DNA from 3 places in the Brevibacterium sp. GP-SGM9 genome. Region 1 is predicted to be linked to each of the others. Evidence: predicted binding sites of a transcription regulator. Region 1 holds the regulator's gene; each other region holds the start of a gene.

Region 1 (10,346 bases):
CGCTGCCTTCGACTACACAGACGGGGCCGCCGAGGGCGAGATCTCGATGGAGCGCTCGGTCCAGGCGTTCCGCGACATCGAGTTCCACCCCTCGATCCTCAAGGACGTCTCGCACGTCGACACCTCGACCCAGATCATGGGCGGAAGCTCGGCGCTGCCCTTCGGCATCGCCCCGACGGGCTTCACCCGCCTGATGCAGACCGAGGGTGAGACCGCCGGGGCCTCGGCCGCCGGGTCTGCAGGGATCCCATTCACGCTCTCGACCCTGGGCACCACCTCGATCGAGGACGTCAAGAAGGCGAACCCGCACGGTCGGAATTGGTTCCAGCTCTACGTGATGAAGCAGCGCGAAATCTCCTACGGCCTCGTCGAACGGGCGAAGGAGGCGGGCTTCGACACCCTCTTCTTCACCGTGGATGCGCCGGTGGCCGGTGCCCGCCTGCGCGACTCCCGCAACGGCTTCTCGATCCCGCCGCAGCTCACGCCCAAGACGATCCTCAATGCGATCCCTCGGCCCTGGTGGTGGTGGGACTTCCTGACCACGCCGAAGCTCGAGTTCGCCTCGCTCTCGGAGACCGGCGGCACCGTCGGCGAACTCCTCGACTCGGCGATGGATCCCTCGATCGACTTCGACGATCTGGCGGAGATCCGCGCCATGTGGCCGGGCAAGTTCTCGGTCAAGGGCGTGCAGACACTCGAGGACGCGAAGAAGCTCGCCGACCTCGGTGTCGATTCGATCGTGCTCTCCAACCACGGCGGGCGTCAGCTCGACCGGGCTCCCGTGCCCTTCGAACTGCTCCCCGAGGTGGCTCGCGAGGTGGGCAAGGACGTCGAGATCATCGTCGACACCGGAATCCGCAACGGCGCCGACATCGTCGCCTCACTCGCGCTCGGTGCCGACTTCACCCTCATCGGCCGCGCCTATCTGTTCGGTCTCATGGCCGGTGGCCGTGAAGGCGTGGACCGGACGATCAAGATCCTCGGTGATCAGGTCGAACGGACCATGAAGCTGCTGCAGGTCGCCGACGTCTCCGAACTCAACCCGAGCCATGTGACCCAGCTGCACGAGCTCGGTCGTGAAGAGCGAGCGGCCATCGCGCAGGACAACCGCGAAGAGGTCTGAGTCGCTCGGCTCAGAGCCTATTGGCTTCAGAACCAAGCCTCGGCGAGCAGGGACAGCGAGCGTTCGCGCACCGCGGGATCGAAGGCGTAGGTGACGGTGATGAGCTCATCGGCATCGATGCGTTCGGCGAACTCGGTGAGCTGATCGCTCGCTGTCTCGGGCGAGCCGACGGCGCTGATCCGCAGCATCGGGTTGCTGCCGCCGCCCTGTCCGGAAAGCGTAGTCGGGTCGACGGGAGGCTGCAGTCTGCGTCTGCCGCCGCGTGCGATGTCGAGGAACATTTGTTCCACCGAGGTGAATTGGCGTTCGGCTTCCTCGTCGGTGTCGGCGACCATGACATTGATGCCGGCCATCACATACGGTTCGCTGATCTGTGCGGTGGGAGACTCCGTGGTGAACGACTCCCGGTAGACGCGCACGGCCTCGTCGATCTGATCGGGAGCGAAGTGGGAGGCCAGTGAGAACGGCAGGCCCAGCTGTCCGGCGATCGAGGCGCCGTTGACGGTCGAGCCGAGAACCCAGATCGGCACCTCGGTGCCCGCGGAGACCGCGGACTGGATCGGGATGCTGTGCGCGCGGCCCTCGGGACCGAACCATCCCTGCATGTCGTAGATGTTCCGGGAGAAGGACTGCGGGTCGGCGGAGGAGCGGGCGAGTGCCTGGGCGGTCATCTGGTCGGTTCCCGGTGCCCGTCCGAGGCCGAGGTCGATGCGACTCTCGTGCATGTTCGCAAGCGTTCCGTACTGCTCGGCGACCATCAGCGGCGCGTGATTGGGCAGCATCACCCCGCCCGAGCCGACCCGGATCCGCTCGGTCGCGCCCGCGGCCTGCGAGATCAGCAGCGCCGTGGCCGAAGCCGCCAGTCCGGTGGTGTTGTGGTGTTCGGCGAACCACAGTCGTTCGTAGCCGAGTCGATCGGCCAGGGCGGCGGCCCGCATTGAGGCGTCGATGCTCTCACGCGCGGTGGAGCCGTCGGGGATGGAGACGAGGTCGAAAATGCTCAAGGGAATGGACAAGGCGATGGTGTTCCTCACTGCTGGGCTGGAGATCTCCTCTCACAACGGCCCGGCACGAAGCGTTTATTCCACGATGCAGATCGGCCGCGGTCTCCGGAACTGTGTCCGGGCCGCGGCCGATCTGGGTGTCAATGCCTCAGAGTCACTTGCTGAATTCCTTCTCGATCTTGTCGAGCACGTTCGATGCCGAGTAGTAGTCGAGGCGGAAGGAGTCGAGGCCCATCGCATAGACCGCGTCGTTCTCCACGGCCGGCGTGCTCTTGAGCAGGGAGTCCTTCTTGTAGCCCTCAACGGTCTTCTCGTTCGCGTTGAACAGGAACACCGACTTGCCGGTGATCGCCTTGGACAGGTTCTCTCCGGTCACCTCGTAGATGTCGGAGCGTTTGCCCATGTCACCCTGGCTGATCGCATTCTCAGGCACCTCGGCGAGTTCGAAGCCGACCTCTTCGAGGAGTTTGGCCTGCGCCGAGTCCGGAGTCCAGACGTTGGCCGAGGATCCGGAGCCGCCGCCCTTCGCCTCCGAGTTGTAGACGAGCCCGGTCACGGGCTGTTCGGGGGCGTCGATGCTGCCCTTGATCTCCTCGGCGCGCTGGTCGAATTCCTCGTTGACCTTCTTCGCCTCGTCCGCGTGGCCGGTGATCTCACCGAGCTGGGTGGTGACCTCCTGCCAGTCTTTGTTGCCGTAGTCGATGACGACGGTCGGTGCGATGTCGCTGAGCTGGTCGTACATGGCATTCGCGGAGTCCGCGCCGGTCTTCGAGACGACGATGAGGTCGGGCTCTTCGGCGAGGATGTTCTCCACGTTCGGGTCGCCCTGGTAGAGCTCTTTGACGTCCTTCTCCATGGCGACGTCGCTCCACTGGGTGAAGAAGCCCTGATCGTCGGCGACGGGGGAGTTGGGGGCGGTGGCGCCCGAGGCGGTGACCGGGGCGTCGATGGCCAGCAGGCTGCCGGTCAGAGTGACGGCGGTGGAGACGATGTTCTCGGGCTGCTTCTCGAGTTCGATCTCGTTGCCGTCGTCGTCGGTGAAGGACTTCGGCCACTGGCCGCTCTCGGCCGCGGACTCGCTCGAGTCATCGCCGGACGTGTCTCCGCCGCCGCATCCGGCGAGTCCGATGACGGCGCTGGCCGCGATGGCGATCGCGGCGAAGGAACGCCGCTTGTTCAAGGTGAGGGGATTCATATGACTCTTTCTTGTTGCGGGCGACTGTCGGGTGGCACCGCTTCCGTCGCGGTCGCGCTTCGCCCTGCCAGTCAGGTGCAATGTGAGCCTAACCTAATATCGTGCAGATCGGCGTCGATTCTCCATATTCTGAGAACAGGTGTTGTGCTTTCCGCACTGCGGGCGAAGTCGCCGCGCGAACGACTCGGAGGGGAGGGAAGTGAGGGGGTGGGCGCGCGTCTGTGCGAATGGTAAGGCTAGACTAACCTGGTGAAGACTCAGATGATGCGCCGTACAGGCGCCCTTGCCGCCACCGTTCTGACCATTGCGCTCCTCGCGTCCGGATGTGCCGGTGGCGATGACTCCGGGGATGGGAGCTCGGGCAACAAGGATGTCGCCACCGGCGGTAAGTCGTTCGGCACCGCGGACGAGGAGACCGCGAAGCTCGGCAGCGACGCCGAGCCGGGAGCATTTCCGCGCACGGTCACCCATGCCAACGGCGAGGTCGAGATCGAGGAGAAGCCCGAACGGGTCGTCGTTCTCGACACGGGTGAGCTCGACGATGTCCTCTCCCTGGGGGTCACTCCCGTGGGCATGGTGACGACCGAGGGGGCGAATCCGGTGCCCTCCTATCTCGAAGACAGGGTCGAGGGGGTCGACACCGTCGGCACGATCAATGAGCTCGACCTCGAGAAGATCGCCTCGCTCGAGCCGGACCTCATCCTCGGCAGCCAGCTGCGCGCGGACAAGCTCTACGACGAGCTCGATGCGATCGCCCCGACCGTGTTCTCGATCCGTCCCGGATTCCCCTGGAAGGAGAACTTCCTGCTCGTCGGGGAGGCCTTGGGGATGGAAGAGGAGACTACGGCGCGGCTCGAGGACTACGCGAGCACGGCCGCTGAGCTCAAGGACTCGGTCGACGGTGATCCGACGATCTCACTCGTGCGCTTCATGCCCGACAAGCTGCGGCTGTACGCGAACCAGTCGCTCATCGGCGTCATCTTGGGTGATGCGGGGCTGGCTCGTCCCGAGAACCAGGATGTCGACGAGCTCGCCGTCGAGATCTCGCCGGAGAACCTCGACCAGGCCGACGGCGACTTCATCTTCTACACGAGCTACGGGGATCCGCAGGCCACGGGCGAGGACAAAGCCCTGACCGGCAGTCAGTGGAAGGGGCTCGACGCGGTCAAGGACGGTAAGGCCATTCGAGTCGAGGACGACGTGTGGTTCCTCGGGCTGGGCCCGATCGGCGCCGAGCAGATCCTGGCCGACCTCGGTGATCATTTGCAGAAGTAGCGGACCCGGCCGGAGAGGGCGCCGATCACAGCCCCGAGAAAATCTCTCCTGCACCGGGGAATAAACCCTCAATCCGCAAAGTTGAGTCTGGTGTACGCAACTTTTATGAGGCCGAGCTTGACGGCTCGAACCTCGAAGAGAATACTTGAGTCCAGTTGGCTCAATGTGTGCGGTCGAGTGGGCCCACCGCCGATCCCGCGGCAGGAAATGCCGTGGACGCCCTCGCGTGGTGGGGCCGCCCGATCGCACACATTCGAGTCGCAGGCACTCACGAATTGTAAGGAGAGAGAATTATGGCACGTGCAGTCGGAATCGACCTCGGAACCACGAACTCCGTCGTCGCGGTCCTCGAAGGCGGAGACCCCAAGGTCATCGCGAACGCGGAAGGCGGACGCACGACCCCGTCGGTTGTCGCAGTCAACAAGAACGGCGACTCCCTCGTCGGTGAGATCGCCAAGCGCCAGGCAGTGACGAACGTGAAGAACACGATCGCCTCGGTCAAGCGTCACATGGGCACCGACTGGTCCACGGAGATCGGCGGCAAGACGCTGTCGGCTCCCGAGGTCTCGGCACGTATTCTGCAGAAGCTCAAGCACGACGCTGAGGAATACCTGCAGGAGAAGGTCACCGATGCAGTGATCACCGTTCCCGCATACTTCAACGATGCCGAGCGTCAGGCAACCAAGGACGCCGGTGAGATCGCCGGACTCAACGTCTCGCGCATCATCAACGAGCCCACCGCCGCCGCTCTGGCCTACGGCCTCGAGCGCGGCAAGGAAGACGAACTCATCCTCGTCTTCGACCTCGGTGGCGGTACGTTCGACGTCTCGCTGCTCGAAGTCGGCAAGGATGAAGACGACTTCTCCACCATTCAGGTTCGCGCCACCTCCGGTGACAACCGCCTCGGCGGTGACGACTGGGATCAGCGCATCGTCGACTGGCTGGTCGGTGAGATCAAGAACGGATACGGCGTCGACCTGAGCAAGGATTCGACCGCCCTGCAGCGTCTGAAGGAGGCTTCGGAGCAGGCCAAGAAGGAACTGTCCTCGGCCACCAGCACCAACATCTCGCTGCAGTACCTCTCGATGAGCGAGAACGGACCCATCCACCTGGATGAGACCCTGACCCGCGCGAAGTTCGAGGAACTGACCAAGGATCTCCTCGAGCGCACCAAGGCTCCGTTCCACGCTGTGATGAAGGATGCGGGCGTGTCCGTCAAGGACATCGACCACGTCGTCCTCGTCGGCGGTTCGACCCGTATGCCCGGAGTCACCCAGGTCGTCACCGAGCTCACCGGAGGCAAGGAGCCCAACAAGGGCGTCAACCCCGATGAGGTCGTTGCGATCGGTGCGGCCGTGCAGGCCGGTGTCCTCGCCGGTGAGCGCAAGGACGTCCTGCTCATCGACGTCACCCCGCTCTCGCTCGGACTTGAGACCAAGGGCGGCGTGATGACCAAGCTCATCGAGCGCAACACCCCGATCCCGACCAAGCGGTCGGAGACCTTCACCACGGCAGAGGACAACCAGCCCTCGGTCTCGATCCAGGTCTTCCAGGGTGAGCGCGAGTTCACTCGCGACAACAAGAACCTCGGCACCTTCGAGCTGACCGGCATCGCTCCGGCTCCGCGCGGCGTGCCGCAGATCGAGGTCGCCTTCGACATCGACGCCAACGGCATCGTCCACGTGTCGGCCACCGACAAGGGCACCGGCACCGAGCAGTCGATGACGATCACCGGCGGTTCCGCACTGCCGAAGGAAGACATCGAGCGCATGGTCCAGGAGGCCGAGGAGCACGCGGAAGAGGACAAGAAGCGCCGTGAGGCCGCCGACGTCCGCAACAACGCGGAGAACCTCGCCTACCAGACCGAGAAGCTCCTGACCGACAACGACGACAAGCTGCCCGAAGAGATCAAGACCGAGATCCAGGGCGATGTCGACGGCGTCAAGGAAGCTCTCAAGGGCGAAGACGACGACGCAGTGAAGTCGGCCTACGACAAGCTCGTCGCCAACCAGCAGAAGATCGGCGAAGCCATCTACAACCAGCAGGGTGGTGCCGAAGGCGCTGCCGGTGCTGAGGGTGCAGAAGGCGCCGCCGATGCAGGTGCCGATGACGATGTCGTCGACGCCGAGGTTGTCGATGATGAGGACGAGGAGAAGAAGTAATGACTACCGAGGGCAACGATCAGTCGTCCGAGGAGCCAGGCTTCACCTTCAATGACAAGCGCCGGGTGGATCCGGACACCGGTGAGCTCCGCCCGGAGACCGACGCGCAGTCGGCTTCGGCGGAGGCCGGTGCCCAGAGCGCCGGTGCCCCCGATGCTCCGGGTGCCGGGGAGCAGAATGCCGGTGCTGCGGACGAGGACCTGGCCGATGCCAGCGATCTCGGAGTCGACATCCCGGCCGACGCCTCGACGCTCAATGACACCGAGGCGGCGCAGGACGGGGCCGAGCCCGAACCCGAACCGGGGTCCGAGGCAGCGGCTCACCTGGCCGATCTCAAGCGAGTCAACGCCGAGTACGCCGCCTACCGGATGCGGGCCGATCGCGAACGCGAACGTGCCGCCACCGGCGGTGTGATCAAGACCGTCGAGGCCCTGATCCCCGTGCTCGACGAGGTCAAGCTCGCCCAGGAGAACGGCGATGTCAGTGGGCCGTTCGAGACCCACGTGAAGAAGCTGGTCGACTCGCTGACCAAGGTCGGCATCGAGCAGTACGGTGAGGTCGGCGACGAGTTCGATCCGCACTTGCACGAGGCGCTCATGCAGCAGCCCTCCGACGAGGTCGAGACGCCGACGGTCTTCGTGGTCATGCAGCCGGGCTACCGCCTCGGCGATCGCATCATCCGCGCGGCCCGCGTCGGCGTGCAGCAGCCGGAGGACTGAGAGATCAACCTCGCCGAGGCGGCCCCCACCCCCAGCGTCAGTCAGCTGACGTCGGGGACCGGGGGGCCACCTCGGCGGCGGTCCGGATCTTCGGGATCGCGATCCCGAAGGTGCGGATTGTGAGGAGACAAGTGAATACAGTGATGACAGGATCTGAGAGGAAGAGAGGAGGTGCCAGGTGAATACCGGGCCTCAGAACGATTGGTTCGACAAGGACTTCTACAAAACCCTCGGCGTCTCCAAGGATGCTTCCGACGCTGAGATCAAGAAGGCCTATCGCAAGCTCGCGCGGAAGTATCACCCGGACGCCAACCCCGGTGATGCCAAAGCCGAGGACAAATTCAAAGAGATCGGACAGGCGCACCAGGTGCTGTCCGACAAGGAATCCCGCGCCCAGTACGACCAGGTTCGCGCCATGGGCGGCGGAGCCCGCTTCAGCGCCGGTGCCGGTGGGCCCGGCGGCGCCAGCGGAGGCGGATTCGACGATGTGTTCTCCGACCTCTTCGGTGGAGGCGGCAGGACGCGGACCCGCACGACCTACGGCGGCGGTGGCGGGGGAGACGTGCCTCCTGACCTGGCCGACCTGCTCAACGGCTTCGGCGGTGGCCCCGGCTACGGCGGCGGTTACGGCTCCGGTGGATACGGCGGCTACTCGCCCCCGGTCAAGGGCGGCGACATCAAGTCGAAGACCACCTTGTCGTTCACCGAGGCGATCAACGGAGCGTCGGTCAAGCTGAATATGCCCAGCGGCAAGCCGCTGACCGTGCGCACCCCGATCGGGGTCAAGGACGGGCAGAAGATCCGGCTGGCGGGCAAGGGCAAGGCCAGCCCGAACGGCGGGGAGGCCGGTGACGTGATCCTCACGGTCAACGTCAAACCGCACCCCGTGTTCACCAGGGACGGTGACAATCTGCGGATGGAGCTGCCGGTCAGCTTCGACGAAGCGGCCCTGGGCGCCGAGGTGAAGGTCCCGACCCTGGGCGGAATGCCCGTCAAGGTCAAGGTCGCACCCGGCACTCCTTCGGGACGGACGCTGCGCGTGCGCGGCAAGGGAGTGACGACGAAGAAGGGCACCGGCGACCTGCTGGTCACGGTTGAGATCGTGGCGCCGCAGAACCTGTCCAAGGATGCCAAGGAAGCTGTCGAGTCGTTCAAGGCAGCGACCGCGGACGAGGATCCACGGGCCGGTCTGCTGGACAAGGCCAAGGCCAATTGAGGTGGTGAGACACGATGCACATTTCGTCGAATGCTGCGGTCTACGTCATCTCGGTGGCGGCCGATCTGGCCGGCATGCATCCGCAGACTCTGCGTCAGTATGACCGACTCGGCTTGGTCACGCCTGAACGGACCGCGGGTCGAGGCCGGCGGTATTCCGGCAAGGACATCGCCAAGCTGCGAATGATTCAGCAGCTCTCGCAGGACGAGGGCGTGAACCTGGTCGGGATCAAGAAGATCATCGATCTGCAGAACCAGGTGGATGCGCTGAAGAGCCGCAACCAGGAGCTCGAGTCCGAGGTCAGGTCGCGGATGTCATCGAAGGAGCGTGAGGCTCGTGTGTTCGCCGCCGGTATGGCCGGCGACGTCGTCTCGATCTCGCGTGGCCGGCGACCGCAGGGCAAACCCGAGCCGGGCGCGATGGTGCTCTACAACAGGTACCTGCGGCGGTAGGGTTCGCTGGTGCCCGTCGCGACAGCGCGACAGCGCGATAGCGCGATAGGGAGATCTGCGACGGACTCTCGCCCGGAGGCGTAGACCTCCGGGCTTTGTCATGTTCGCACCCGGCGCCGAGGTGGATGTGCTGGGTGAGGTGGCTGTGGCGTGTGCTGATTCGCCGACCCGGGCGGGAGCGGAACGATAGTGGTTCAGCACGGTGGCAGATCAGAAGGGCAATTCATCAGAACGGCGATTCAACGGAACTGCGATGTATCAGAACGGTGGCGGATCACGGCGGTCCCAGTAGGAGTCGAAGGATCGTGTATCCGTAGACCACGGGTCCGTCGAGTTCGCCGAGCCCTTCGCTGTTCTGCGACCCCGTCTCTTCCTGCTCTTCTTGGCCTTCGCTGATGTGTCCTCGACCTGCCGGCCCTGCCTACCTTGCCGACCCTGCCGGTCTCTCTGGTTGGGTGGTCTGACCTTCGGTTCGGGAGGGCGAGGAGGTCGGACCGAAGCGTCGAAGAGTGGATCGGTGCCACCTGGTATCCCTGTCCCGGCCGGTGGTGCTGGATCCGTGGCCGGTGACCGTGGGCCGGAACCTGGTGATGATGGTGGCCCAGCCGGTGGGCCTCCATCAGGATCGGGTGGCTGGTCGTCCGGCTCCGGTGACTCGTCGTCCGAATCGGATGGCCGTCCTTCCGGCTCGGATGGACCTCCGTCCGGATCGGGCGGGTGGATCCACTGGTCGAACAGTCGTGCGTGTTCCACATTGATCGGCTGATCTGCGGGCCGCACATCCGTGGTCACTCCGTGTTTGAAGACGTACTCGACACACCCGTCCCCTGTCATCCGCACCCGGTACTTCCGATCGGTCTTCGCCTGATGATGGGCCTTGCACAGTGGATGTGTGTTCCTGAAGGTGGTCAGCCCACCGGATCCGGGATTCTCGTGGTCGTACGGAATGAGGTGATCGATTTCCGAGGTCTCGGCCCGACGCGTGCATCCGGGGGTGGTGCAGGACTGCCACTTCGCCACCAGCGTCCGTCGCACTGCTGTGGGAATCGCATAGGTGGTGGCTTTCGCGTCGATCGGTGTGCCGGTGGCAGGGTCGGTCAGGATCCTCGTCCACGTCGAACACTGTCCCGCAATGGCCCGCACCTCGTCTGCTGGTACAGGGGAGCCGTCTGAGAATACTCCCGGCAATTCGGACTGTCC
Region 2 (10,346 bases), 170 kb from region 1:
CCGAGCACCGAGCATGCGCGCGAACTCGGCCTCGACGTCCGCCTCGGTCAGTTCCGGATTCCGGCCCTGGTCGAGCTGCACACTGCGGGTCGCGAGCACCGTTCCGCGGCCGTCGACGTGGAAGCCGCCGCCTTCGTTGCGCAGCGAGGAATCGACGACGGGCACCTCGGCGAGTTCGGCGACGAAACGGCCGATGTGCTCATCATGGTCCCACTTCGCCCACTCCTGTGCGCCCCAGCCGTTGAATACCCAGTCCACCGCCCGCAGCTGACCGCCATCGTCGAAAACGAAGCTCGGCCCGATATCGCGCATCCACGCATCATCGAGTTCGGCGTTGACGATCGTGATCGGGTGCGTGATCCCCGCGCCGAGGTGGCGCCGGGCGTGTTCGGTCTGCTCGCTTGCGACGACGACGGTCACCGGGGTGAACTCGCTGGTGGAACGGGCCACGGCAGCCCAGGTGGCGCGGGCCGCCTCGGCGTCGGCTTCGGTATCGCCGAGCGCATAGCCCGAGGACGGGAACGCCATCCAGATCCGGTCCTGAGCGGCTGTCTCCGCAGGCATGTGAAACGTCATCGTTCTTCCTTCTCGTGTGTCGTCGGTGCTCGGCCCGGGCGGGGTTCGAATCCCACCCGCCGAGGCGCATCCGGTATCGGCAGGCACGACCGTTCCGGTTCGGGTTCGCTGCGCTCGGGCCTCGAACGGTGTTTGTCCTCCGAGTCTAACCAGCACAGCGCCGCGCGGGACGACGGATTTCGCAGGCGACCGCGCGGTTCTGGAGGGCGAGAGCCGGACGACATGAGGGCGAGAGGCGGACGGCAGGATTCGCCGGTATCCGCACCGGGCAACCCACCGATCCCGTGAGAATCCGATTCGAGTGACCGTATAGTCTGGCCGGAGAGCACGATCCGATTTTTCGCAGGTCGGTCGACGACGGCGCCGAAGGAGGCAGCAGGTGGAGCATGAGGATCAGCAGGACGCATTCGGGCGCGCGGGAACCGGCCCTCTGGCGGGGGTGGTCGTCGCCGACTTCTCCCGAGTGCTGGCCGGCCCCTACGCGACGATGATGCTCGCCGACCTCGGCGCCACGGTGATCAAGGTCGAGGGCCGCACCGGCGATGACACGCGGCACTGGGCCCCGCCTCGGCGAGACGATGATGCGACCTATTTCCTCACGGCGAACCGGAACAAGCACTCCGTCGTCCTCGACTTCAAGGACGCTGACGACCTCGCCGCCGCCCAGGAGCTCGCGCGTCGGGCCGACATCCTCGTGGAGAACTTCAAGGCCGGGGGACTGGCGAAGTACGGCCTCGACTACGACACGGTCAAGGCAGGCAACCCGGGCATCGTCTATGCCTCGGTGACCGGGTTCGGCCCGAACAACCCGCAGCCCGGTTACGACCTGCTCATCCAGGGGCTCTCGGGGTTCATGAGTGTCACCGGTTCCGAGGAATCGGGCCCGGTCAAGGCCGGTGTCGCTGTTGTCGACGTGTTCACCGGACTGCACACGACGGTGGGCATCCTCGCCGCGCTCGCCCACCGCAAGGACACCGGCATCGGCCAGCACGTGGAGACGAATCTGCTGTCCTCGGCGCTCTCCGGCCTGGCGAATCAGACTTCGGCCTATGTGGCCGGCGGGGTCGTGCCGCAGGCGATGGGCAACGCCCACCCGAGCCTCTACCCGTACCAGCCGATGCCCACCGCGCAGGGCCAGATCATCATCGCCGTCGGCAACGACAACCAGTTCAAGAAGCTCGCCGAGGTGCTCGGTCATCCCGAATGGGCGGCCGACGAGCGCTTCGCGAACTTCGCCGACCGCAACGTCAACCGTGCCGAGCTCGAGCCCGCGCTCATCGCCGCCCTGAGTATGCGCACGAACCAGGAATGGTTCGACATCCTCACCGAGGCGGGACTGCCCTGCGCGCCGATCAACACGATCGCCCAGGGCGTGGACCTCGCCTCGTCCTTGGGTCTCGATCCCGTCGCCGAGGCGGGGGCCGGGGGCCGGGTGATCCCGACGGTGGCCAACCCGATCGGCCTGTCCGAGACCCCGGTCAGCTATGACCTGGCCCCGCCGACGCTGGGGGAGAGCACCGAGACGGTCAAAGCGTGGCTGCGCGGGGAGGAATGAGTTGGGGCCCGTGCCCTGTGGTCAGGTGCCCGGGATGTGCGTCCCGGCGGGCGGTGCCCGAGGCCCGGTGGACGGTGTCGGCGACGATCAGCAGATGATGAGGGCGTCCTTGCTTCAGCTGAAGTACCCTAGAGTCTGAGTGTCATCGCCTGACTTACCGAGAGAATGTTGAGCCTCTGCTCGGTCAGGCGGGCGCGACCGTCGTATCGGCCGATAGGATTCTGGAACTGAGATGGACAACAAGACGACTGAGGTGAAGTCGCGGCCTCGGCCGGTGATCAAGCGGACGCTCATGGTCATCGCCATGGCGATCACGGGCTTCCACCTCTTCGCGAGCTTTCTGTGGATCGCCCCGTCCTCGGCGCTGCGGGAGGTGATTCCCGGCGACCTGCTCTCGAAGTACATGATTCCGATGTGGGGTCAGTCCTGGAGCGTCTTCGCCCCCGAGCCGATCAACGGCGACTACTACTTCGATGTCCGTGCGGTGATCTCGACCGGCAACGGTGAGGAGATCACCGAGTGGGTGCGGGCGACCGATGTCGAACTCGACCACTCGACCTACAAGCTCTTCCCTCCCCGTTCGGCGGGTCTGGGTGTCGGTGTGGCCTCCGATCTGAAGGGGGAGTGGGAGGACCTGCCCGATGATCAGAAGGCGATCGTCAAGCTCGACTACTTCAAGGGCGACGATTCGGCCGAGCGGCTCAAGACGAAGCTCGATGAGTATGAGGACCCGAAGAACACTGTGAGCTCCTATCTGGACAGCGAACACACCGCCACGGCCTATGCCACCCAGGTCGCCAAGGCGATCTGGGGTGATGACGTGCAGCGCGTGCAGTATCAGGCGGCCCGGCAGAATGTCGTCCCCTTCTCCGAACGCAACGACAAGTCCGCCGAGCGACCGAAGATCCAGCCGGTTCCCGTCGGGTGGAGGGCACTGGTGACAGAGGACCAGCAGTCGGATGAGGAATTCGCGAAGTACTTCTGCGCCTCGGATGAAGTGAGGTGCGTCGGTGAGCAGTGACGAGACGACGCGGACCGAGAGCCGCGAACCGCAGCGCGATACCACCGAGCGCCCGCGCAACGCCGAACCTACGCGCGAGTCCGCGGCCGCCTCGGCGGAGGAGCGGCTGCCGATCACGACCCAGGTGCGCACGAACATCTCGCGCGGCTGGAACTGGCTTGAGGAGATGCTCACCGGCCGCTATCACGCGACCTACGGCCTGGCGGTGACGCGGATCCTCATCGGCATCACCGGACTCGGCCTCATCCTCACGAACTTCAACGCCAGGCATTACACCTTCGGTGTGGGCAACGCCTGGAGCGGGGAGATCGCGGAGCCGCAGAGCGACTTCCCGAACATCTGGCTCTTCTCCCTCTTCCACCGAGTGGTGACGACTCCGCCGCTGTTCACGGTGATGATGCTCGCCCTGGCCGTCCTCGCCGTGGTCATCACGCTGGGCTGGCACACCCGCATCATCCTGCCGTTCTACCTGGTTCTGTGGGTCAGCTTCATCGAGCTCAATGACGGGGCCGGCGATCAGGGCGACAACGCCTACCGGATGTTCATGATCGCACTGCTCTTCGCGGACACGACCAGACGCTGGTCACTCGATGCGCGCCGGCGCCGACGCAACGCCGACTTCCCCGACGCCGACGGCGGTCAGTGGCGGTGGGCGCTGATCATGGCCAACAACCTCGCGATCGTGGTGCTCGCCTTCCAGGTCTGCGCGATCTACATGTCGGGCGGTCTCTACAAGGCCGGCGGCAGTGCCTGGCAGCACGGCTTCGCCGTCTACAACCCCCTGCACACGCAGCAGTTCGGGACCTGGCCCGTCCTCTCTGACCTGGTCACCGCGTGGGGTCCGGCGGTCGTGGCGATCTCATGGGGATCGGTGCTCTTCCAGTGTGCGTTCCCGTTCATGCTCTTCAACCGCTACACGCGCATCATCGGGCTGCTCGGCATCCTCTCGTTCCACTTGGGCATCGCCCTGCTCATGGGGCTGCCGTGGTTCTCGCTGACGATGATCGCCGTCGATGCGATCTTCATCCGCGACCGCAGCTTCGCCAAACTCAGCGCGTTCCTCCACCGCTGGTGGACGACGACAACGCCGCGGAAGGACACGGCGAAGACCTGAGCCGGCGCGCATGCAAAGAGCTCGGTCTGCGGACCAGAGACCTGTCTGCAGACAGATCTGGTGCACGCAGACCGAGCTCTTGCGGCATCACCGCCGGGGGCGCCGCATCACCGCTTGGGGCGCAGCTCCAGGCCGCTCGCCTCGGGGTCGTCGGGGAGATCGACGATGACGGTGTCACCGTCCTCGACATCACCGGCCAGCAGAGCGCGGGCCAGCTTGTCGCCGATCTGACGCTGGACCAGCCTGCGCAGCGGCCTGGCACCGTAGGCCGGATCGTAGCCCTCGAGGGCCAGCCAGTCCTCGGCCGCATCGGTGACCTCGATCGAGATCCGCCGTTCGGCCAGCCGCTGCGAGAGTCGCTGGATCTGGAGGTCGACGATCGATGACAGCTCTTCGGTGCTCAGCGCATCGAAGAGGACGATGTCGTCGAGGCGGTTGAGGAACTCGGGCTTGAAGGTCGAATGGACGACGTCCATGACCTTCTCCCGCCGCTCGGTCTCCGACAGCGACCTGTCGACGAGGAACTGCGAACCGAGGTTCGAGGTCAGGATCAGGATGGTGTTCCTGAAGTCGACCGTGCGTCCCTGACCGTCGGTGAGCCGACCGTCATCGAGGACCTGCAGCAGGATGTCGAAGACGGACGGATGGGCCTTCTCCACCTCGTCGAGCAGGACCACGGAGTAGGGGCGGCGGCGCACCGCCTCGGTGAGCTGTCCGCCTTCGTCGTAGCCGACGTAGCCGGGAGGAGCGCCGACGAGACGGGAGACCGTGTGCTTGTCGCCGTACTCGCTCATATCGATCCTGATCAGGGCCTTCTCATCGTCGAAGAGAAAGTCCGCGAGTGACTTCGCGAGCTCCGTCTTGCCCACGCCGGTGGGTCCGAGGAAGAGGAACGAGCCGGTCGGCCGATCCGGATCGGCGACGCCGGCCCGCGAACGGCGGATGGCATCGGAGACCGCGGCGACCGCGTCCTTCTGACCGATCAGCCGCTGTCCGAGCACGTTCTCCGCCCCGAGGAGCTTCTCGATCTCACCCTGCATGAGCCGACCCGCGGGGATGCCCGTCCAGGAGGAGACCACCTCGGCGATGTCATTGCTCGAGACCTTGTCGGAGACCATCGGATCGCCAGCCTGCCCGGCCTCGGCCTGAGCCTCCTCGGCTTCGGCCTCGGCGATCTCCTTCTGCACGGCGGGGATCTCCCCGTAAAGCAGCCGGGAGGCCGTCTCGAGATCCGTATCGCGCTGGGCCCGGTCGGCCTGGGAGCGCAGCTCGTCGAGTTTCGTCTTCAGCTCGCCGACGCGGTTGAGGCCGGCTCGCTGGGATTCCCAGGTCGCCTCAAGCCCGCGCAGCTCCTCCTCCTTGTCGGCCAGGTCGGCACGCAGGGCGCCGAGGCGCTCGACCGAGGCCGAATCCGTCTCCTTCGCCAGCGCCATGTCCTCCATCTTCAGGCGGTCGACGGCACGGCGGAGCTCGTCGATCTCGACCGGGGCCGAGTCGATCTCCATCCGCAGCCGGCTGGCCGCCTCGTCGACGAGGTCGATGGCCTTGTCGGGCAGCTGCCGTCCGGTGATGTAGCGATTGGACATGGTGGCCGCGGCGACCAGAGCGCCGTCGTTGATCGAGACCTTGTGGTGAGCCTCGTAGCGCTCCTTGAGTCCGCGGAGGATCGCGATCGTGTCCTCGACGCTCGGCTCATCGACGAACACCTGCTGGAAGCGGCGTTCGAGGGCGGGGTCCTTCTCGATGTTCTCGCGGTACTCGTCGAGGGTCGTCGCCCCGATCATCCGCAGCTCACCGCGGGCGAGCATCGGCTTGAGCATGTTTCCGGCATCCATCGAGGAATCGCCGCCGGCACCCGCCCCGACGATGGTGTGCAGCTCGTCGATGAAGGTGATGATCTGCCCGTCGGCGTTCTTGATCTCCTCGAGCACGGCCTTGAGCCGCTCCTCGAATTCGCCCCGGTACTTCGCACCCGCAACCATCGCGGAGAGGTCGAGGCTGATCAGGGTCTTGTCCCGCAGCGACTCGGGCACGTCGCCGGCGACGATCCGCTGGGCGAGGCCTTCGACGACGGCGGTCTTGCCGACGCCGGGCTCACCGATGAGGACGGGGTTGTTCTTCGTCCGGCGGGAGAGCACCTGGACGACCCGGCGCACCTCCTTGTCGCGGCCGATGACCGGATCGAGCTTGCCCTCGCGGGCGGTGGCGGTGAGGTCGATGCCGAACTTCTCCAGCGACTGCATCGTCTCCTCGGGATTCTCCGAGGTGACCTTCTTGCCGCCGCGCAGATCCGGCAGGGCCGCAAGCAGGGCGTCGCGGGTGGCACCGGCAGAGCGCAGAGCATTGCCGGCGCCCTCCTGTCCGGCGGCCGCGGCGAGCAGCAGGTGCTCGGTGGAGACGAACTGATCGCCGAGTGCGGTCATCTCCTCCTGCGCGAGGTTCATCATCTCGAGACCGGCCCGGGACAGGCTCGGCTGAGACACGGTCGAACCGCTGACCGTGGGCAGGCCGCCGATGACGGCCTCGAGGGCGGTCAGCACGGCCCGCGGATCGGCACCGACCTTCGTCAGCAGGCTCGCGGCCAGCGAATCCTGCTGCTGGAGCAGGGCCGCGACGAGGTGGGCCGGTTCGATCTGATTGTTCCGGCGTGCGACGACGTCGTTGATCGCCGTCTGCAGCGCCTCCCGTGACTTGGTTGTCATCTGTGCGTCCATACGCAACTCCTTCAAAAGTGTTCTGAAATAGCTCTCGAAGAGTTCAACATCTGCAGAGTTGAGTCTATTCCACTCAACTTTGTTTAGGGAAGGAAAATCTCGCGGGCCCAGCCCGCAATCCCAGCCGCGGTCGCGCGTCAGGAAACGGCCCGCGGCCGCCGCCTGAACCTCAGAGCACGAGCACGGACTGGAGGTCGAAGCGGCGCAGCACCTTGTCAGCGACCTCCGGGTCGGTTCCTCTCTCACGTCTGGCCCTGAGCACCTCGGCGCGGGCCGTCTGCATCGCCCGCTTCTGCACCTGCAGCATCTGTTCGCGGTTCTCCCGGAAGGCAGCGGCCTGATCGGAGCTGGCCTGGTCATCCGAGGTGCCCAGCAGCTGGATGTAGAGCATCTTGAACCTCGCGCGCAGGGGTTCGGCGACCTCGTCGGGGAGGGACTCATCGGTCTTGATCTGGTGCAGGGCCGCCTTGTAGGCGCGCATCGCGATCGCCTTCGTCGCCGCCCGCTCCTTCTCCGCCTCGTCGTCGATGCCGAGTCCGTCGACGACGGCCGGGAAGGTCAGCCCCGCAAGCACGAGCGTGACGAGGAGGATCACGGCGGCCGCGACGAGGATGTAGGACCGGCCGGGGAAGGGCTCGCCGGTGTCGGTGGTCGCCGGAATCGACAGCGCCAGGGCGATCGTCGCCAGCCCCCGCATCCCGCCCCAGGTCATCAGCGTGGCATCGCGGAGGTTGAGCGGCGCCGCATCGGGATCCTCGTGCGTGCGCCTGCGTTCGATGAGAGTGCCCAGCAGCAGCCAGCCGAAGCGCACGGCGATGATCACGGCCGCGATCGCCAGGCCCACAAGCACCGCTCGGCCGAGATCGGCGTGCTCGGATTCGACGACCATGCGCAGGTCGAGGCCGATGAGCCCGAAGGCGATCCCGGTGATGAGCATCTCGAGGACCTGCCAGGTCGAGGCCTGCGTGACGCGTTCGGCCGAGTTGCCCTCGACGTCGCGGCGGCGGACCTCGAGGGCGGCGACGACGACGGCGATGACGCCGCTGGCGTGGAAGTGCTCGGCGATGAGGTAGACCCCGAAGGGCAGCATGAGCATGAGCGAGGAGCGGGCTATGGTGTGGTCGATCTTCTCCATCACCCACCACACGACGAAGACGACGGCGAGCCCGATGAGGATCGCGACCACCGCGGAGATGACGAAGGACACGGCGAGCTCACCGAAGTCCACCTCGGTGCCGGCCATCGCCGCTGCCATCGCGGTCTGGAAGATGACGAGGGAGGCGGCGTCGTTGAACAGGCCCTCGGACTGCAGCGTCGACATGATCCGGCGGGGTATCGAGACGGTGCCGGCGACCGCGTCGACGGCCACGGGATCGGGCGGGGCGAGCATCGCCCCGAGCGCGATGGCCGCGGCGATCGAGATCCCCGGGATGAGGAACAGGGCCGATCCGGCCACGGCGGCCACGGTCACGCCGACCAAGGCCACGGCCATGCCGAGGATCGTGCGCCAGCGGATCGAGAACAGCGCCCACGATGTCTTCTGCGCGGCCGCGAAGAGCAGCGGCGGCAGGAAGAGGGGGAGGATGAGCTCGGGCTCGATCGTGATCTCGGCGAAGGTGGGGATGAAGGCACCGGCGATGCCGATGAGGACCATGAGCGCCGGCCAGGGGAGTTTGAGCTTCTGACCGAGTCCGACCACCACCGAGGTTGCGGCACCGAAGCCGATGATCATGAGCAGCGTGGTCATGCGTCTCTCCCTCGCGTCTGGCCCTCCGGCCCCACCTGACCGAGACTGCCTGCGCAGCCTTCGCAGCAGCGGGATTCGGGCACAGCGTCCGCATCGGTCGAGTCGAACTTTGGCAGAATGTGATTATGTCCGACTCAATTGTATTCTCACTCCTCGACGACGACGGCGTCGCGTCCGTGACGATCAACGAGCCCGAAACCCGCAATGCGCTGTCGCGGTCCGTGATGGCAGAGCTCAGTGACACCCTCGCCGAGGTGGGGCGGCGGACCGATGTGCGCGCAGTGATCCTGCGGACCGCGGGGCACGTGTTCAGTTCCGGTCATGACCTCAAGGAGATCCGCGGTGCGGATCTCGAGGCCCAGCAGGCGACGTTCGCCGCCTGTGCCGAGCTGATGCAGACCATTCAGGCGATCCCGCAGCCGGTCATCGCCGAGGTTCAAGGGGTGGCCACGGCGGCGGGCTGTCAGCTGGTGGCCGGATGCGATCTCGCGGTGGCGGCCCGTTCGGCACGGTTCGCCACTCCCGGGGTGAAGATCGGCCTGTTCTGCTCGACGCCGATGGTCGCCCTCTCCCGCGCGGTGCCGGCGAAGACGGCGATGCGGATGCTGCTGACCGGTGAGTTCCTCTCCGCCGAGGATGCCCTCGGCTTCGGTCTCATCTCCGACCTCGTGGCCGACGAGGAGCTCGAGTCCGCGACCCTGGAGCTGGCGCGCACGGTCGCGTCCGCCTCGTCGGCTACAGTTGCCATAGGCAAGGCGGCGTTCTACGAACAGCGTGAGCTGCCCCTGGCCGAGGCCTATGAGCGGATGTCTCAGGTGATGGCGGAGAACGCGATCGCCGCCGATGCGCAGGAGGGCATCGATGCGTTCCTGGGCAAACGGGAACCGCACTGGCAGCACCGAGGTTGATGAGCGTGGTGAGGTTCGGAGCAGACGGATGAGGGAGGAATCGACGTGGCGGTGATTGTGACCGGAGCCAGCGGCTTCATCGGCGGTGCCATCGCGCGTGCGCTGGCCGAGCGCGGTGAGACGGTCTACGCACTGTGCCGACGCGACCCCGAACTGCCCGGCGTGAACTACCAGCACTGGGACATCACGCAGCCCGCACCGGCGCCCGTGCAGTCCCTGGCCGCGAAGGCCACCGCCGTCTTCCACTGTGCCGGCATCGCCTCGATCAGCGCCGCTGACGACGATCTCTATGCGGTCCGGGTGACCGGGACGAGGAACGTCCTCGACGCCTTCCCGAAGGCTCGGATCGTCCACCTGTCATCGACGACGGTGTACTCCTCGACCGCTCCCCACTCCGACCTGTGGGAAGAGGCCGGACCGAAGGACCCCCAGGACTTCGGCGATGCCTACTCGCGTACCCATGCCCTTGCCGAACAGCTCGTGGCCCGGATCCGCCCCGATGCCGCGATCCTGCGGCCGGCAGCGGTCTACGGTCCGGGCGAGACGATGCTCATGCCCTTCCTCCGCGACAGTGCGAAGCGGGGAGTGCTGCGGCTGCCGGGCGGCGGCCGTCAGAAGATCACCCTGACCCATGTCGACAATGTCGTGCGGGCGGCGCTCGCCTGTCTCGATGTGCCCTCGGCGTCGGGCCCGTTCAACATCGGCGACCCC
Region 3 (10,346 bases), 1.6 Mb from region 1:
GGCGAGGACGACGAGGTGGACGCGGTCGCGGGCGGCGACCTTCGTCATGATCCGCGAGACGTGGGTCTTCGCCGTCAGCGGTGAGAGAACGAGCCGGGCCGCGATCTCGTCGTTGGACAGGCCTTGGCCGACGAGGGCGAGGACCTCATGCTCCCGCTCGGTGAGGGCCTCGAGTCCGTGCTCAGGTCCGGTTCGCAGGCCCAGTGACATGCGTGTCAGCAGGTACTTCGTGACCTCGGGTGAAAGCAGCGCCTCGCCTGCGGCGACGACGCGGACGGCACGGATGAGATCGACCGGTTCGGTGTCCTTGAGCAGGAACCCGCTGGCCCCTGCCCGCACTGCCCTCACGATGTAGTCGTCGAGGCCGAAGGTCGTCACCAGCACCACCCGCACTCCGTCCAGCCGCGGGTCCGCGGCGATCTCCTCGGTCGCCCACAGACCGTCCCCAGCGGGCATCCTGATGTCCATGAGGACCACATCGACCGGGGTCGCCCGCACCTTCTCAACCAGCTCCTCACCGCCGGAGGCCTGGACTGTCACGGCGATGTCGTCCTCGGAGCCGAGCAGCGAGGCGAAGCCCGCCCGCACCAGCTGGTGATCGTCGGCGATTGCCACGGTGATCGCGGTCATCGGTCGTCCTCTCCTGTGCGGCCGGCTTCGGCCGTCGTCCACGGCAGGTCGGCGGCCACCTCGGTGCCGGATGCGGCTGCGGTTCCGGTCTCCGACGCCGAGGTGATTGTGACGGTGCCGTGGAGCAGCTTGGCTCGCTCCCGCATCCCGATGATCCCAGTCCCCTCCTGCGCCTCGCCGAGCCCGGTGCCGTCGTCGTGGACGCGGATGTGCAGGCGCGTCTCGGTGCGGGCGATCTCGACGTGGGCGGCCTCGGCGCGAGCATGCCGGACGACGTTGGTCAGGGCCTCCTGAACGATCCGGTAGGCGGCGGCACCGACGGCCTCACCCGGACGCTGACGAGTGCCGTCGGCCGCCAGCGGTCGCCGGTCGTCGAGGTCGATGGCCGGCCCCCCGGTCATGCTCGCAATCAGCGCGGGCAGGTCGTCGAGGCCGAGCACCGGGGCCAAGGGGGCATCCTCGCTGCCTTCTGCGCCGGTCATGTCCGAGCGCATCGTATGCAGGAGCGCCCGGACCTCGTTCAGCCCGGTGCTGCTCAGCCGTCTGATCGCCGCGAGTGCGGCCCGAGCCTGCTCGGGGTCTCGGTCGATGAGGTGTTCACCGACCCCGGCCTGCACGTTGATCTGCGACAGCGAGTGGCCGAGGACGTCGTGGAGGTCGCGGGCGATGCGCAGGCGTTCGTCTTGGACCACCTCGGCGTGGCGGGCGGCGGTGGCCGCGGCCTCCCGCCGTCTGGTCTCGCGTCGCCTGCGGACGAAGGCTCCGATTCCCACCGCGATGGCCAGGCCGATGCTCGCCGAGGCGACCCGACCGGCCGACCAGTCGACGCCGAACAGCGGACCGATCAGCAGGGCACCGAGCCACACCCCGGCGGCTGAAGCGATCGCCGGCACGGTCTGCCCGCCGAGCATGGCCGCGACGATCGCGGACAGGTAGGCGGCATAGAACGGAGTCATCTCCGGTCCGGCGAATCCCTGTGACCAGGGCGGCCCATTTCCGCTCCCGTGGCCGGCGACGAAGCCGAAGTCGCTCGATGATTCCGCGGCCGAGGCCAGTGCCGCCCAGACGAGGATGTCGAGCAGCGTAAGTCCCGCGAGCACCGCGACACGGAGGCCGGGGCGGCGAGCCAGGATCAGGAAGACCAGCGGTGAGGCCACGGCCACGCCGATGCGGACGGCGCCGGCGACGATTCCGGCATCCGAGCCGGCGGCGAGCACGATTGCGAACGGCAGCTGCAGCAGCAGGGCGATCGCGGATAGGCCCAGGGTTCGGCTCATTCTCCGATCGTAGTCACCCGCCCGGGCCTGCGTCGTCATCCCCGGGGAGTATCGCGCTGCCCTCTGCGCGGAGTACGCGTGGTTTCCTACTCCGGGCGAGACCTCAGAGGATCTGGTCGATCAGTCCGAACTCCTTGGCCGCCTCGGCGTCGAGGACGAGGTCCCGATCGAGATCAGCATGGATCTGCTCGAGGCTGCGACCGGTGCCGCGGGCGAGCATGGCTTCGACCTCACGGCGCTGCCGGGACATCTCATCGGCGGCGAGGATGAGATCAGGAATGGTTCCCCGCGCCCCTTCGGCATAGGGCTGGCGCAGCACCGCACGGGCATGTTCGAGCATCGAACGCTGCCCGGGCTGACCGGCGGCCAGGAGCACTGCGGCATCGGCAGCGGCCTGACCCACACAGGTCGTGGCCACGGTCGCGCGGATGTGGCGCATTGCGTCATAGATCGCGGTCATCGCCGTCAGCGAGCCGCCCGGAGAGTTGATATAGAGGTGGATCGGCAGCTCGTGATTGTTCGCCTCGAGGTGGAGCAGCTGGGCGATGATCGTGTTCGCCACCCCGTCGTCGATGCCCACACCGAGGTAGACGATGCGGTTGCCGAGCAGGTGTGAGTACACGTCGACGATCTTCTCGCTGCTGCCCGAGCGGTCGACGACGTTCGGGATCGTGTACTGGCTCATCGGCGTGCTCCGATCATTCCGTGGAGTTCGGCCGGATCGTCGAGGATCCGGTCGATGAGTCCGTACTCGAGGGCCGCGGTCGCGGAGAACCATCTGTCGCGGAGGGAATCGGCGAAGATCGTGTCATAGTCCTGCCCCGTCGCCGCGGAGAGACGGTGAAGCACCGAGTCCCTGACTTCCCGGAGGTCGCTGCCTTGGAGTTCGATATCGGCGGCGGCCCCGCCGATTCCGCTCGAGCCCTGGTGGAGGAGGATGCGGGCGTTCGGGAGTGCGAGGCGCTTGCCCGGGGTGCCCAGGGACAGGACGAACTGCCCCGCCGAGGCGGCCCACCCGAACGCGATCGTGACGACGTCGTTCGGCAAGGTCGCGATCGTATCGGCGATCGCGTGCATCATCGGCACGGATCCGCCCGGCGAGTTGATCCACAGATGGATGTCGGCCTGCGGGTCCTCGGCGGAGAGGAGGACGAGTCGGGAGATGATCTCCATGCCGTTCTCATCGCGCAGCTCCCCGGTGAAGACCACGGTGCGGTAGGCGTAGAGCATCCGCTGGGATTCGGGGATCGGGCTGGTGTCGGGATCGTCCTCGGAGTCGGAGAGGGTCGGCAGGAATGGCGCAAGATGTGTGTACATGCCCTCACTGTGGCCTTGTGCGCCGGTCAGCGGAACACGAATCCGCTCACGGCGGTGCCATGCCGCTGTGAGCGGATGGATCCCGGATTCTGTGGCACCGGCGGCTCTTGACTGCCCGCCCCGGGACCGGCCTAAGATCGGCGGCATGAGCACTCAGCGAAAACGTGCCGTACGCCTCATCGATGCCCACGGCCGCACATTTGCCGCTGACGCCGCAATCACGCTGCGCGACAAACCGGCCCCACTGTGGCAGCTGCTCGTCCTCAGCCTCCTGCTGTCCAAGCCGATCGGCTCCGATATCGCCCTCACCACTGCGCGCGAGCTCCACTCGAAGGGCTGGAGGACACCTCAGCGGCTGCGGGCGAGCACGTGGCAGCAGCGCGTCGATGCGCTCGGCCGCGGCGGCTATCGCCGATATGACGAGAGCACCTCCACCCGATTGGCAGAGGCCGCCGAACTGCTCATCGAGCGGTGGCACGGAGACCTGCGGCGGCTGCGTGATGAGGCGGAGGGACGGCCCCGCCGGATCGCCGAACTGCTCCGGGAGTTCACCGGAGTCGGTCCGACCGGGGCGAACATCTTCCTGCGTGAGGTCCAGCAGGTCTGGCCCACGGTGCGACCGGCGTTCGACCCGCTGGTCCGCAAGGGAGCGCAGACTGCCGGATTGCCGGAGGGCGACGAGGAGCTGGCCGACCTGGTCGCAGGCGAGGACCTGGCGCGGCTGGCGGCGGCACTCGTGCGACTCGCCCGGGACCCCGATCTCCTCAAGGCCGCCGAGGACTGAGCTCTCCGCGCAGGTGCGCATGCTAGCATCGGCCACGGAGAGGAGGACGAGACCATGCTGATGAATCTGCTGATGACGCTGCAGTTCCTGCTTGCCGTGCTCGTCTCCGACGTCGATTCGGCTCTCCCGCAGTCCCCCACCCACATGCTCGTGCTCGTCCTCTTGGGCGCGGCATTGCTGGCCCCGATCGCCTCATGGGCATCGACGGCCCTGGTCAGGGTGCTTTCTCTGGCCACCCGGGTGCCCACCCTTCCGAATGAGCGGACCGCGGTCCGTGACTTCCGCATGCCCGAGGAACCGGGAACACCCGGCACCGCTCGGCCCAGAGCTCCTTCACTCGTCGTTCGCGCCAGCGCCTGAACGACCGTGTGACTGCCTGAGGGCTCTCACTCCCACTGCACCCCCACCTCGGCGAGGTTGTGCTTCTGTGCGTCGTTCCGGCGATGGCTGCCACCGGCCCATCACCGCACCTCAGCGAAGGACGCAACGCCATGAACATCTACGAATTCCCGCCCATCGAACTGCTCGTCGACGCCGCCTACTGGATCGTCACCGGACTCAGCTCCCTGCTCGAACCCCTCGCCGGAGCCCAGAGCGCGGCCCTGGCCGTCGTGGTCCTCACCCTCGTCGTCAGATGCCTGCTCATCCCCGTCGGACTCTCCCAGGTCAAGGCCGGAATGACCCGCCGGCGGCTGGCCCCGAAGATCACGGCCATCCAGACCAAGTACAAGAAGCAGCCCGAGCTCATGCAGCAGAAGGTCATGGAACTGTACAAGGAGGAGAAGGCCTCTCCGATGGCCGGCTGTCTGCCCGTGCTCGCGCAGATGCCCGTGCTCATGGCCGTCTACGGGCTCTTCATCCATACGTTCGTCAACGGGCATGCCAACGAACTCCTCGGACACACGCTCTTCGGTCTCCCGCTGGGTTCGAGCTTCTTTACGCTCATGGGCGCCGGTGACCTCAGCGGGGTCTCGATCACCGTCTACCTCGTGCTCATCGTCCTCATCGCCGTGGTCGCCGGATTCTCCCGGCACCTCCTGACCCCGGCGATGCCGGAGCCGGCGAGCACGCAGTCGCCGGCGGTCTCGAGTGCTGATCGCCCGGCGATGCCCGATCTCTCGGGCGTGACGAAGGTGCTGAGCTTCATGCCGTTCATCACCGCGATCATCGCCCTGTTCGTGCCGCTGGCCGCGGGCCTGTACCTACTGACAACGAGCACCTGGACGCTCGGCGAACGGCTGGTGCTCAACCGCCTCCTCGGCGCGAACGAGCCGGTGAAGAGCTGAGCGGAGCCTCGTCCGTCTCGATCACTGCGAAATCGGAAAAAGTCGTCACTGGCGACGACTTCTTCGACCGCCGCATTGCGCGACGACCAGATGCACACCCGGACCGGGTGCACGCGCGGACCGGGTGCACGCGCCGATCAGATGCACGCCCCGACCGGATGCACGCGAAGAGCCCGGGGCGGAGGAACGCATCCTCCGCCCCGGGCTCTGCTCGGCTCACGCCGGTTCGCTGTGCTCGGTGCGGCCGTGCCGATCCCGCAGGATCAGACGGCGACCATGGCCGATCCGGTGCCTGGGGCCACGCGCAGCGCTCCATCGATGACCGAAGCGCGGACGGTTCCGCCCTCGCTCACGGCCTCGGTGACCAGCAGGTCGGCGATCCGATCGTCGAGTTCACGCTGGATCGCCCGACGCAGCGGACGGGCACCGAACTCGGGCTCGTAGCCCTGATCGGCCAACCAGTCGAGGGCCTCGTCGGAGACCTCGAGCGCGATCTCCCGCGCGGCCAGGCGCTTGCGCGAGGCCTCGAGCTGGAGGCCGACGATGGTCCGCAGCTGCTCCCGGTCGAGGCGGGAGAACATCACCGTATCGTCGATGCGGTTGAGGAACTCGGGCCGCATGAACTCCTTGAGCCGGCCCATCACCTTCGCCTTGAGGTCCTTCTCCGCGTCGACCTGGGCACCGGAGTTGAAGCCCAGCGGGTTGCCGGACATGAACTCCGAACCGAGGTTCGAGGTCATGATGATGACCGTGTTGCGGAAGTCGACCGTGCGTCCCTGACCGTCGGTGAGCCGACCGTCGTCGAGGACCTGCAGCAGCAGGTTGAACGCATCCGGGTGGGCCTTCTCGACCTCGTCGAGGAGGATCACCGAGTACGGGCGCCTGCGCACCTGCTCGGTCAGCTGACCGGCTTCGTCGTAGCCGACGTAGCCGGGAGGGGCGCCGACGAGGCGGGAGACCGTGTGCCGCTCCCCGAACTCGCTCATGTCGAATCGGATCATCGCCGATTCGTCGTCGAAGAGCGTCGCGGCCAGGGCCTTGGCCAGTTCGGTCTTGCCCACGCCCGTGGGTCCGAGGAACAGGAAGCTGCCGATCGGGCGGTTGGGATCGCCCATCCCCGTCTGGCTGCGGCGGATCGCCTTGGACACTGCGGTCACGGCGTCGTTCTGTCCGATCACCCGTTCGTGGAGGACCCCTTCGAGTCCGGCCAGTCGCGTCTTCTGACTCTGCGTCATCCGCGCCGCCGGGATTCCGGTGGCCCGGGAGACGACCTGGGCGATCTGCTGTTCGTCGATGACGGCATCGGCGGAGTTCGCCGAGGTGGTCTCCGGGTTCTCTGCGGCCGTGATCCGGGTGCCGAGCTCGGTGAGTTCGTCCCGGAGCCGTCCGGCGCGTTCGTAGTCCTCGATCTCGATCGCTGACTTCTTCTCCGCTTCGAGCTCGCTCAGCTTCGCCTTGAGCGCTTCCACGTCGACCGCCGGTCCGCGCTGCAGCGACATCCGGGCACCGGCCTGGTCGATGAGATCGATGGCCTTGTCCGGGAGGAACCGGTCGGTGATGTAGCGGTGGGAGAGTTCGACGGCGGCGCGGATCGCCGCATCGGTGTAGGTCACCTCGTGGAATTCGGCGTAGCGGTCCTTAAGGCCCTCGAGGATCGCCACGGCGTCCTCGACGTTCGGCTCATCGACCGTGACCGGCTGGAAACGGCGTTCGAGCGCCGAGTCCTTCTCGATCGTCCGGTACTCCTTGAGCGTGGTGGCTCCGACGAGATGCAGATCGCCGCGCGCCAGCCTCGGTTTGAGGATGTTCCCGGCATCCATCGAGTTCGATTCGCCGTTGCCGCCGGCACCGACGAGGGTGTGCAGCTCGTCGACGAAGACGATGAGCTCACCGTCTTCGGCGATCTCGTCGAGTGCCCCGGTCAGGCGCTCTTCGAAGTCACCGCGGTAGCGGGTGCCGGCGAGCATGCCGGGCATATCGAGTGCGATCACGCGCTTGCCGTGCAGCTGCTTGGGCACCTCGCCTGAGTGGATGGCCTGGGCGAGTCCCTCGGCGATGGCGGTCTTGCCGACTCCGGCCTCACCGAGGAGGACGGGGTTGTTCTTGGTCCGCCGAGCGAGGATCTCGACGGTCTGCTCGATCTCCTGCGAGCGGCCGATGACCGGGTCGAGGCGACCGTCTGCGGCCAGCGCCGTGAGGTCGGTGCCGAACCTCTCGAGCATCGTCTCCTCTTCGCCCTCGGCCTCTGCGCCGGGATGACCGGCGCCCGCCTCGGCGGCTTCGGCTCCGGCCTGCAGGGCGGCCTGGGTAACCCCGGCCTGGGCGAGGATGCGTCCGGCCGGCATCTCCTGGTTGAGCACGAACGCGAAGAACATGTGCTCGGGGTCGATGTAGGTCGAGCCGAAGGCGCGCGCCACCTGGTAGGCGTCGAGGAGCGCTCGCTGAGCCGAGCCGGTCAGCGACGGTGACGATTCGGCAACGCTGTCGGCCGTGGCCGGCAGGCGTCCCTCGATGGCACGGGCGATGGCTTCGGGATCGGCTCCGGCCTGACGCACCGCGGAGACTCCGGGTTCGGAGTCGACCATGGTGCGCAGGATGTGGAGCGCATCGACCTCGGCCTGACCGTGGCGGCCGGCGAATTCCGCTGCCGCTTCGATGACCTCATGGCTGCGCTTGCTCAGCAGCCGGTTGATGTCGACGGTGCGAGACCGACGGGCTCCGTTCTGACCCTGCAGGTAGCGGGCGAGGAACTCGTCGAACGAGTCGCCGCCGGAACCGGCGGGTCCGAAGAATGTGGCCAACGTGACCTCCTGTTGGAAAGTTGAGCGTATACGACTCAATCAACGACCGCGGTGGTGGTCTTATTCCCGCGCCGGTCAAGCCGTGTAATCAAGATCACGGGCCATATTTGCATGAAGTGCACTTCTGCACTTGATGCAAAATTGCAATAGATGCATAATTTTCTGGTGAGTTCCGAACCAGAAGTGTCGCTGCGCGAGCGCAAGACCCGAGAGCGTCGTGCGGCCATTCACACCGCTGCCGTCGATCTGGTCGTCGATCACGGTCTCGACAATGTGACCGTCGCGCACATCGCGGAGGCTGCGGAGGTCTCGACGCGCACGTTCTTCAACTATTTCCCGACCAAGGAAATGGCCATTCTCGGCTTCACGGAGTCCGCGGACCTCGCCACCGAGGTGCAGCAGTTCGTCGAGGACTTCGAACCCGTTCGTGAGCGTCTCGCCGAAGACCTCGCCTACACGATCCGCGCCACCTTCGAGTTCCTCGTGCCGCGCTCGACGAACAGGCGGAAGGTGCGCACGATCCTGTCCCGGTATCCGCATCTGAGCATGCTGAGTCTGGAGACGAGGCGGTCCTACTCCGACCAGATCCTGGCCGGGGTGCGCCGGCGCATCGAGCGTCACGGCGTCGACTTCGCGGACGAGGAGTCCGCAGCCAGCGCCACGCGCATGCTGGCTCAGCTGTGCTCCATTCCGATCGAGCACACCCTGAGATCGGCGAAGTCCGATCCCGCACAGAACTTGGCCGAGGACCAGGTGGACGAGGCGTTCACCTCCTCGACAGAGCTTTTCCTGACCGTCATAGAAAGGTTGAAATGAGTCACACCGCGACTGAGCCCACCGCTCCTTCGGAGCAGGGCGCCACACAGGAGGCCGAGGTCAAGACCTCGTCCGTGATCCTGCTGTTCATCGGCCTGATGCTGGCGATGTTCATGTTCTCGCTCAACCAGACCATGCTGGCAACGGCACTGCCGACCATCGTCGGCGACCTCAACGGCGTCGATCAGATGCTGTGGGTCTCGACGGCATTCATGCTGGCATCGACCATCATGATGCCGATCTACGGCAAGCTGGGCGATTCGTTCAATCGCAAGAAGATCTTCATCTTCGCGATCTGCATGTTCATCCTGGGCTCCGTGGTCGGATTCGCCGCGCACAGCATGGCTGTCCTCATCACGGCCCGCGTCATCCAGGGACTCGGCGGCGGCGGCCTCATCATCCTCGCCCAGTCCCTCATCGCCGCCGTCGTACCCGCCCGCCAGCGCGGCAAGTACATGGGAATCATGGGCGCCAACTTCGCCGTCACCTCGGTGGCCGGACCGCTGATCGGCGGCTGGATCACGGAGGGACCCGGCTGGCGCTGGACCTTTGCGCTCAACTGGCCCTTCGGAGTGCTGGCGCTGATCGCCGCTCTGCTCTTCCTCAAGGTCCCCAAGTCCGACCGCTCGGTCAAGCGGCACGTCGACTACGCCGGCATGATCCTCATCGCGGAGTTCACCACCGCCCTCATCCTCACCACTTCATGGGGCGGACACCAGTACGACTGGAACGATCCCATCATCATCGGACTCATCGGCATCGCCGTGCTCAGCGCCGTCGTGTTCGTCTTCGTCGAGCGGGCAGTTCCCGAGCCGATCATTCCGATGTTCGTGTTCACCGACAGGAACTTCATCATGTGCACGATCGCGGGCATGTGCATCGCGGTCGGCATGTTCGGGGTGCTCTCCTACATGCCCACGTTCCTCCAGATGGCACACGGCATCGAGGCGACGAAGGCCGGGCTGCTCATGGTGCCCATGATGGCAGTCATGCTGCCGACCTCGATTGCCGTCGGCTTCATCGTCTCGAAGACGGGTCGCTACAAGTACTACCCCGTCATCGGCAGCGCGATCGTCGGCGTCGCCCTCTTCCTGATGGGAACATTCGTCTCGGCCGACCAGAACGTGCTCGTCGTGATCGGCTGCCTGTGCGTGCTGGGCCTCGGCCTGGGACTGTCGATGCAGATGCTCGTTCTTATCGTGCAGAACTCGTTCCCGGTGGCGATGGTCGGCACGGCCACGGCATCGAACAACTTCTTCCGTCAGATCGGCGGCACGCTCGGCATGTCGCTCATCGGCGCGCTCTTCACCTCGCGGCTCTCGGCCAACCTCGAGGACGGGATCAAGTCGCTGGGTCCGCAGGGTGGCGCCGCGCTCAAGGGCGCCGGATCGAATTCGCTCACCCCTGAGGTGGTCACCTCGCTGCCGGATCCGAT

What was found. The regulator HspR, encoded in region 1, represses chaperone genes until heat shock. The targets are predictions, from matches to a motif close to AAGTTGAGTCNNNNNGACTCAACTT.
Region 2: the regulator HspR is predicted to act here: its motif matches at 7,036-7,060, upstream of clpB (ATP-dependent chaperone ClpB).
Region 3: the regulator HspR is predicted to act here: its motif matches at 8,113-8,137, upstream of ACH82I_RS06740 (ATP-dependent Clp protease ATP-binding subunit).

Annotation. Positions count from the first base shown of each region.
Region 1 covers NZ_CP178563.1:3,015,858-3,026,203, forward strand. The annotation lists gene ACH82I_RS13550 (alpha-hydroxy-acid oxidizing protein) at 1-1,123, shown strand, start outside; gene ACH82I_RS13555 (LLM class flavin-dependent oxidoreductase) at 1,150-2,139, opposite strand; gene fepB (Fe2+-enterobactin ABC transporter substrate-binding protein) at 2,282-3,322, opposite strand; gene ACH82I_RS13565 (ABC transporter substrate-binding protein) at 3,587-4,597, shown strand; gene dnaK (molecular chaperone DnaK) at 4,891-6,759, shown strand; gene ACH82I_RS13575 (nucleotide exchange factor GrpE) at 6,759-7,478, shown strand; gene ACH82I_RS13580 (DnaJ C-terminal domain-containing protein) at 7,657-8,694, shown strand; gene ACH82I_RS13585 (heat shock protein transcriptional repressor HspR) at 8,709-9,146, shown strand; gene ACH82I_RS13590 (HNH endonuclease signature motif containing protein) at 9,405-10,346, opposite strand, start outside.
Region 2 covers NZ_CP178563.1:2,845,273-2,855,618, forward strand. The annotation lists gene ACH82I_RS12845 (agmatine deiminase family protein) at 1-576, opposite strand, end outside; gene ACH82I_RS12850 (CaiB/BaiF CoA transferase family protein) at 956-2,131, shown strand; gene ACH82I_RS12855 (DUF5819 family protein) at 2,364-3,152, shown strand; gene ACH82I_RS12860 (HTTM domain-containing protein) at 3,142-4,266, shown strand; gene clpB (ATP-dependent chaperone ClpB) at 4,374-6,980, opposite strand; gene ACH82I_RS12870 (Na+/H+ antiporter) at 7,150-8,727, opposite strand; gene ACH82I_RS12875 (enoyl-CoA hydratase) at 8,853-9,635, shown strand; gene ACH82I_RS12880 (NAD-dependent epimerase/dehydratase family protein) at 9,681-10,346, shown strand, end outside.
Region 3 covers NZ_CP178563.1:1,452,164-1,462,509, forward strand. The annotation lists gene ACH82I_RS06705 (response regulator) at 1-630, opposite strand, end outside; gene ACH82I_RS06710 (sensor histidine kinase) at 627-1,907, opposite strand; gene ACH82I_RS06715 (ClpP family protease) at 2,011-2,592, opposite strand; gene ACH82I_RS06720 (ClpP family protease) at 2,589-3,224, opposite strand; gene ACH82I_RS06725 (endonuclease) at 3,370-4,008, shown strand; gene ACH82I_RS06730 (hypothetical protein) at 4,063-4,368, shown strand; gene ACH82I_RS06735 (YidC/Oxa1 family membrane protein insertase) at 4,500-5,294, shown strand; gene ACH82I_RS06740 (ATP-dependent Clp protease ATP-binding subunit) at 5,558-8,095, opposite strand; gene ACH82I_RS06745 (TetR/AcrR family transcriptional regulator) at 8,261-8,911, shown strand; gene ACH82I_RS06750 (DHA2 family efflux MFS transporter permease subunit) at 8,908-10,346, shown strand, end outside.